2 regions of the Stenotrophomonas sp. Ker107b genome follow, and region 2 is predicted to be linked to the other one. Evidence: predicted binding sites of a transcription regulator. Region 2 holds the regulator's gene; the other holds the start of a gene.
What was found. Region 2 encodes FliA, which starts transcription of late flagellar genes. Its sites were predicted from a motif close to TAAAGTTTNNCNNNCNNNGGCCGATAA; they were not measured.
Positions count from the first base shown of each region.

Region 1 (3,382 bases), on a different contig from region 2:
TTTCCGGGCCCAGTACATGGATCTCGAAATGCAGATGGGGCGCTTCCGGGCTGGCATTGCCCGTGCTGCCGACGTAGCCGATCACCTCACCACGCTTGACCGTCTTTTTCTCCGCCAGACCGTCGGCGTAGCGGTCCAGATGGGCGTAGTAATAGCAGTACCGACCGCTCGGTTCGAACTGGTACACGGTGAGACCGCCGCGCACGCTGTCGAACAGTTTCTCGACGGTGCCGTCGGCGACGGCCAGCACCGGCGTGCCGTTCGGCGCCAGGATGTCGATGGCATCGTGCACGCGGCCCTCGCTGCGCGCATCGGTGAAGGTGTCCTGCAACTGGTCCGCACGGATGCCCTGCACCGGCAGCAACAGGGCGCCGGTGGCATCCGCAGGGGGCGGTGCGACACCGCCCGCATCAGGCGCGGGCGGCAGGGGCGTGGTCGGGATCGGTGCGGGTGCGCGGGCCGGGGGGGATGGCGGCGGCGGTGCGTCGAGTCCGGCACGGGTGGAACTCGTGGCCGATCCCACCTTGGCCGGTTCGGCGGCGCCGAGGCGGGCCGAGGGTCCTGGCCCCAGCAACCAATAGCCGACCACACCGATCACCAGGCCCACCGCCAGCAGTCGCAGGGTCTTCATGCGCTTACTCCTGCATCACGACGGGCACGGAGGCATCCACCGCATCGGCCACCTGCAGCGCATCCCAATTGGTCAGGCGCACACAGCCATGCGACTCGGTCTTGCCCACGTGGCCAGGCTCGGGTGTGCCGTGCAGGCCGTAATGTGGCTTGGAAATGTCGATCCAGACCACGCCGACCGGATTGTTCGGGCCCGGCGGCAGCACCGCCTTGCTGTCGCTGGCCTTGGCGTCCCAGAACAGCTTGGGGTTGTAGTGGAAGGTCGGATCGCGCGAGATGCCGAGGATCTTCCACTTGCCGATCGGCAACGGGTCATGTTTGCTGCCCGAGGACACTGGGAACTGCGCATACACCTTGCCGTCGGCATCGAACAGCCGCAGCGTCGAGCCGGATTTGTCGATCACCAGCTTGCTGGCCTTGGCCAGCGGCGTGACCGCGATGTTCGGCACCTGGATCACGCTGCCGGCCTTGCCCAGGTCCACACCGGGATTGAGCGTCTTCAGCAGGTCGGGTGAGGCGTGGAAGCGTTCGCCCAGTGCTTCTTCCACCGAGCCGAAGCCCAGCGATGTCAGCTTGGCCTGTTCGGCCGGCCCCTTCGGCACGGGCTGGAACGGGCCGGCAACATCCTCGGCGGTCAGCGTGTAGCGCACCAGCGGCGGGGCACTGTCCGGCTGCAGGGCCTTCCAGGTCGCATCGTCCAGCTCACCGGTCACCTTGATCCCGCGTGCGGCCTGGAAACCGGACACGGCGCGCCTCTGGTTGGAACCCACTTCGCCATCGATCTGCCCTGGAGAGAAGTGCGCGCGGTCCAGCAGCACCTGGGCATGCAGGTCCGAGCGCGGCCCGGTGGCCAGCGGCGTGTCGGCCGTGGCGGTCGCCGGTGCCGCGGAAGGTGCTGTCTGGGCGACCGCCCAGACAGGGGCGGCCAGCGCCAGGGCGAGGGCGGACAGGCGGGCGATCTGGTGCAGGCGAAGGGTCATCGGCGATTCCAGGAGAGACGTGCTTCCACCATGCCTGCCGGGCATGCGCAGCGGCCGTGAAAAGCCTGACGCGCGGCTGAGTGTGGGCACCGGCCCGGCCAATGTGTCCACTACGTGAACCCATTCACCCGTCAACACGCCCACGGATCAAGGCCGCCCAGGGAAGGCCGATACCAGTGCACCCCCCACGTTTGGAAGTTGTCATGGATTATTTGCGGAACGTCAGCGTTGTCTGGCGGCTTGGCCTGGGCTTCGGCCTGTTGTTGCTGCTGGTGGCTGCGGTCGTCGCCATCGGCGCAACCGGCAGCGCGGAACAGAAACAGTCGATGCAGCAGGTGGTCGAGGTCAATGTGGCCAAGGTCCGGATGCTGTCGGACATGCTCGATGCCAACAACCAGATGATGGTGGTGCGGCGTGAGATGCTGATCCGCCAGGGCGACCGTTTGGCTGATGACGAAGTGCGCATCGCCGATCTGGTGAAGCGTTATGAAGCCAGCTGGGCCGCCTACCAGGCGTTGCCCACCAGCGCCGAAGACAAAGCGATCGGCGACGCCATCGCGGCGGCCCGCGCGGTGGCGCGCCCGCTCAACAAGCAGATGAGCGAGCAGCTCAAGCAGGGGGATTTTGCGTCTGCCACTGCGTTGACCCTGGGCGCCGTGCAGGAAGCCGCCAATGCCTGGAACAAGGCGCTGGGCGATGGCGTGGACTATGAAGAAAAGCAGAGCCGCGAGGCCGCCGCCGAAGCGATCCGGCTGGGTGAGCGCACCTTCCTGCAGTTGTTGGTGCTGGGCGCGATCGCGCTGGTGGTCGGCATCACGGCCTCGATCCTGATCGGACGCAGCCTGACCGGCCCGCTGGCCCGCGCCGTCGGTCTGGCGACCCGCATGGCCAAGGGTGACCTGGAGCAGGACTTCCGCTTGGGCGGCCGCGACGAGATCACCCAGTTGGGCAACGCCATGGCCACGGTCCGCCAGACCGTCCAGGGCGCGATCACTGCGCAGCTGGACATGGCCCGCCAGCATGAAGCCGGCGCCATCAGCTACCGCATGGACGAAGCCGCCTTCCCCGGCGATTTCGGGCGCATGATCCGCGCCACCAATGAGCTGGTCGGGTCACACGTGGCCGTGGAGTTCCACATGGTCGAGGTGATGCAGCGCTATGCGATCGGCGACCTGAGCCGCGATCTGGACACCTATCCCGGCGAAAAGGCCGTGCTGACCACCACCATGGCGACCGTCAAGGACAGCCTGATGGCGATCAACCAGCAGATCGAGACGCTGGCGTCGGCTGCGCGCGCCGGTGATTTCTCGGTGCGTGGTACCGAGCAGAGCTTCCAGTTCCAGTTCCGCGCGATGGTCGCCCAGTTGAACGGGATGATGGCCAGCTCGCAGAGCAGCATCGCCGACCTGTCGCAGGTGCTGCGTGCGATCTCCACCGGCGATCTGACCTCGCGCATGGACGGCCACTACGAGGGTGTGTTCGCGCAGATGCGCGACGATGCCACGGTAACCGCTGTCCAGCTGACCGGCATCGTGCAGCAGATCCAGGGGGCAGCCGGCAGCATCAACGATGCCGCACAGGAACTGGCCGCAGGCCATAGCGATCTGTCGCGCCGCACCGAGCAGCAGGCGGCCAATCTGGAAGAGGCCGCTGCCTCGATGGAAGAGCTGACCTCCACGGTCCGCCAGAACGCCGAGCTGGCCAACCAGGCCGACCATGAAGCCCATGCGGCCGGTGCCGCGGTCAAGGCAACCGAGCAGGCCATCGCGCAG
Region 1 covers NZ_JBSPHX010000004.1:18,220-21,601, reverse strand. The annotation lists gene ACWV8V_RS17395 (M23 family metallopeptidase) at 1-631, opposite strand, end outside; gene ACWV8V_RS17390 (L,D-transpeptidase family protein) at 636-1,580, opposite strand; gene ACWV8V_RS17385 (methyl-accepting chemotaxis protein) at 1,814-3,382, shown strand, end outside.
Region 1: ACWV8V_RS17385 (methyl-accepting chemotaxis protein) is a predicted target of FliA. The motif match lies at 1,758-1,784, and genes of this name have one in related genera.

Region 2 (3,382 bases):
CACGCGCACGGTGTGCTCAGCCTCGGCGACCGGCTTGTTGGGCGCGGGCTTGTTGGCGGCAGGCGCGGCGGGCGCAGCCACCGCGCGAGGCGCCGGGGCGGGTGCGGCCGTCACGGACTTGGCACCGGGTGCCGCGCCGCCGTGCAGCTGGTCGAGCAGCGATTCGAACTCGTCTTCGCTGATCATGCCGTCGTCTTTCCTGGCGGCGACGGCGGTCGGTGCGGCACCGCCATGCAACTGGTCGAGCAGCGCTTCGAATTCATCGTCGGTGATCAGCTCACCGCTGCTGGGGCCGGCCGCGGCGCTGGGGGCAGCCGCCGGGGTGGCCGGGCCGTTCACGTCGAACTGTGCGATCAGCTCCGGCGGGGCATAGCCCGGCTCGGTGCCGGCCGAGACCGAATCCAGCATCGACTGCAGGTAGTCCAGCGACTGCTGGGCCGCGTCGAAGTGATGGGCCTGCAGCGTGGCCTGGCCCGAGCGTGCCATGCCCAGGGTTTCCTCGGCGGCGTGGCACAGCTCCACCATCGCCTGGATGCCGAGGAAGCCCGCGCCGCCCTTGAGCGTGTGGAACCCGCGGAACACGGCGTTGAGCTGGTCACTGTCCTGGGGCGCCTGCTCCAGCGACACCAGCTGTTCGCCGAGGCGATCCAGGATCTCCTGGGCCTCGAGGATGAAGTCGGCAGCGATATCGTCTGGAACAGCACTCATGATCGTTAAAGTCCCAAATCGGAGAGCAGGTCGTCAGCGTCGACCTGTGAAACCTGGTGGCGGTCCAGACCGGTTACGGCCGGGCCGGCCAGGCCGTTGTCACGCTTGTGCGCGGTGTCGTCCTGCGGCGGCAGCCCGAGTGCACCGAAGCCCTCATGCACGCGACGCACGATGCCCACCACGCGGCGGATGATCTGCCCGGTGAGATCCTGGTAGCTCTGGGTGAGCGCGATCTCGGTCAGGTTGTGGCGGATGCGGTCCAGCTGCTGGTCCTGGTCGGCCGTCAAGCCATTGGCGCGCAGCTGCTCGGTGAGCGTGCGGCATTCTTCGGCCAGGTCCAGGGTGCGGTGGGTGGCCTGTTCGGTCATCGCCACCACGTGATCCAGGCGCGCGCAGGCATCGTCCAGTTCGCCGGCTTCGCTGGGCAGGCTGGGCAGCTCGCCCAGTGCCTGGCCCAGCTCGCGGGCGAGCCGGTTCAACCCGGCCATCATCGGCTGGGTGCGCAGCGCGGCGAGTGCGTCGATTTCCTGACGCCACGCGGCTTCGTCACCCGATTCCAGCGCGGCCAGTGCATCCTGCAGGCGCTGCACCAGCGCTGATTTGTCGCTCAGGGTTTCCATCAGGCGCTCGCCGCCAGACGCTCGAAGATCTTGCCGAGCTTTTCTTCCAGGGTCTGGGCGGTGAACGGCTTGATGATGTAGCCGTTGACGCCGTTCTGGGCCGCTTCGATGATCTGCTCGCGCTTGGCTTCAGCAGTCACCATCAACACCGGCAGCGTCTTGAGCTTGGCGTCGGCGCGGATGGCCTTGAGCAGGTCGATGCCCGTCATCACCGGCATGTTCCAGTCGGTGACCACGAAATCGAACGGCTGGCTCTGCAACAGCATCAGCGCGGCATGCCCGTCCTCGGCTTCGGCCGTGTTGGTGAAGCCCAGATCGCCCAGCAGGTTCTTGACGATACGACGCATGGTCGAAAAATCGTCGACGATCAGGATACGCATGTTCTTGTCCAAAGCTCTTTCCTCGGTCTTAATGGTTCTCGAGGCCGGCGTCGGCCGCCTCGAAGATTTTCAGTCGGCCACGCAGGCGCAGCACGGCCTGGCCATGGATCTGGCACACGCGCGATTCGCTGACGCCCAACACGGCGCCGATCTCTTTCAGGTTCAGTTCCTGCTCGTAATACAGCGACAGGACCAGCTGTTCGCGCTCGGGCAGCAGCCCGATCGCGTTGCCCAGCTCGCGCCCGAACTCGCCACGCTCCAACACCTGCTGCGGGGTCGGGCCGCCCTGGGCGACGGTGTCCAGCTCGCCCTGGTCTTCGATCCGTGATTCCAGGCTCAGCACCTGGCCGCGCGAGGCATCTTCCATCAGGCGCAGGTAGTCCGGCAGCGGCATGTCCATCGCGGCCGCCACTTCGGTGGCGCTGGCGGCGCGTCCGGTGCTCTGTTCGAGCCGGCGGATGGTGGCGGCGGCGTCGCGGGCCCGGCGATGGACCGAGCGCGGTACCCAGTCACCACGGCGGATCTCATCGATCATCGAGCCGCGGATGCGGATCGAGGCATAGGTCTCGAACGAGGCGCCCTGGTCGGCGTCATAGCTGCGCGACGCTTCGATCAGGCCCATCATGCCGGCCTGGATCAGGTCGTCGACCTCCACGCTGGCGGGCAGACGTGCCGCCAGATGGTGGGCGATGCGGCGGACCAGGTCCGAGTGCTGGGCAATGCACTCGTTCGCGGCGACCCGCTGGACCTCTTTGTATTGTGCGGCGCCTTTCATGCGGTCACCCCGCGTTGCTTGAGGATGCGTTCCAGGAAGAACTCGACGCCACCACGCGGCTCGGTCGGGGCCTGCCAGCGTGCGGTACGGCGTGCGATCTCGGTCAAGGCCAGCGCCGACGGGCTGGACGGGTAGGCCTTCACCACCGGCTGCTGGCGCTGGACCGACAGGCGCAGCCAGTCGTCCTGCGGCACACAGCCGAGGTAGTTGAGCGACACATCGGCCAGGAACTTCTCGCAGACGCGGGTCAGCTTTTCGTACAGCACCCGGCCTTCATTCGGGTCGCGCACCATGTTGGCGACCACCTGGATCCGGTCCACGCCGCGTTCGCGCGAGAGGACTTTGATCAGGGCGTAGGCATCGGTGATCGAGGCCGGCTCGTCGCAGACCACCACCACGGTGTCCTGGGCGGCCTGGCAGAAGGTCAGCACGCCGTCGGTGATGCCCGCGGCCGTGTCCACCACCATGATGTCCAGTTCGCGCTCCAGCTCGGAGAACACGTTGACCAGGCCGATGTGCTCGGCCTGCTGCAGCTCGGCCATGTTGCGGCGGCCCGAGGCCGCCGGCACCACCAGCACGCCGCCGGGGCCTTCGATGATGACCTCCTCCAGCGTGCAGCGCCCGGCGACCAGGTCGGCCAGGGTCACGGTCGGCTTCAGGCCCAGGATCACATCGACGTTGGCCAGGGCCAGGTCGGCATCCAGCAGCAGGGTACGTTTGCCCATGCTGGCAAGCGCCACGGCCAGATTGGCCGAAACGTTCGTTTTGCCCACGCCGCCCTTGCCGCCGGTGACGGCGATGGTGCGGACCGGGCCCAGCGGCTGGCTTCGGGTAGCCGACAACGGGAAGGTCTGGGTCAGCTTGGCGTACTCACGCGACGGCATGGTTCAACTCCGGGT
Region 2 covers NZ_JBSPHX010000001.1:1,056,538-1,059,919, forward strand. The annotation lists gene ACWV8V_RS04965 (chemotaxis protein CheA) at 1-708, opposite strand, end outside; gene ACWV8V_RS04970 (protein phosphatase CheZ) at 714-1,328, opposite strand; gene cheY (chemotaxis response regulator CheY) at 1,328-1,720, opposite strand; gene ACWV8V_RS04980 (RNA polymerase sigma factor FliA) at 1,737-2,483, opposite strand; gene ACWV8V_RS04985 (MinD/ParA family ATP-binding protein) at 2,480-3,367, opposite strand; gene ACWV8V_RS04990 (AAA family ATPase) at 3,354-3,382, opposite strand, start outside.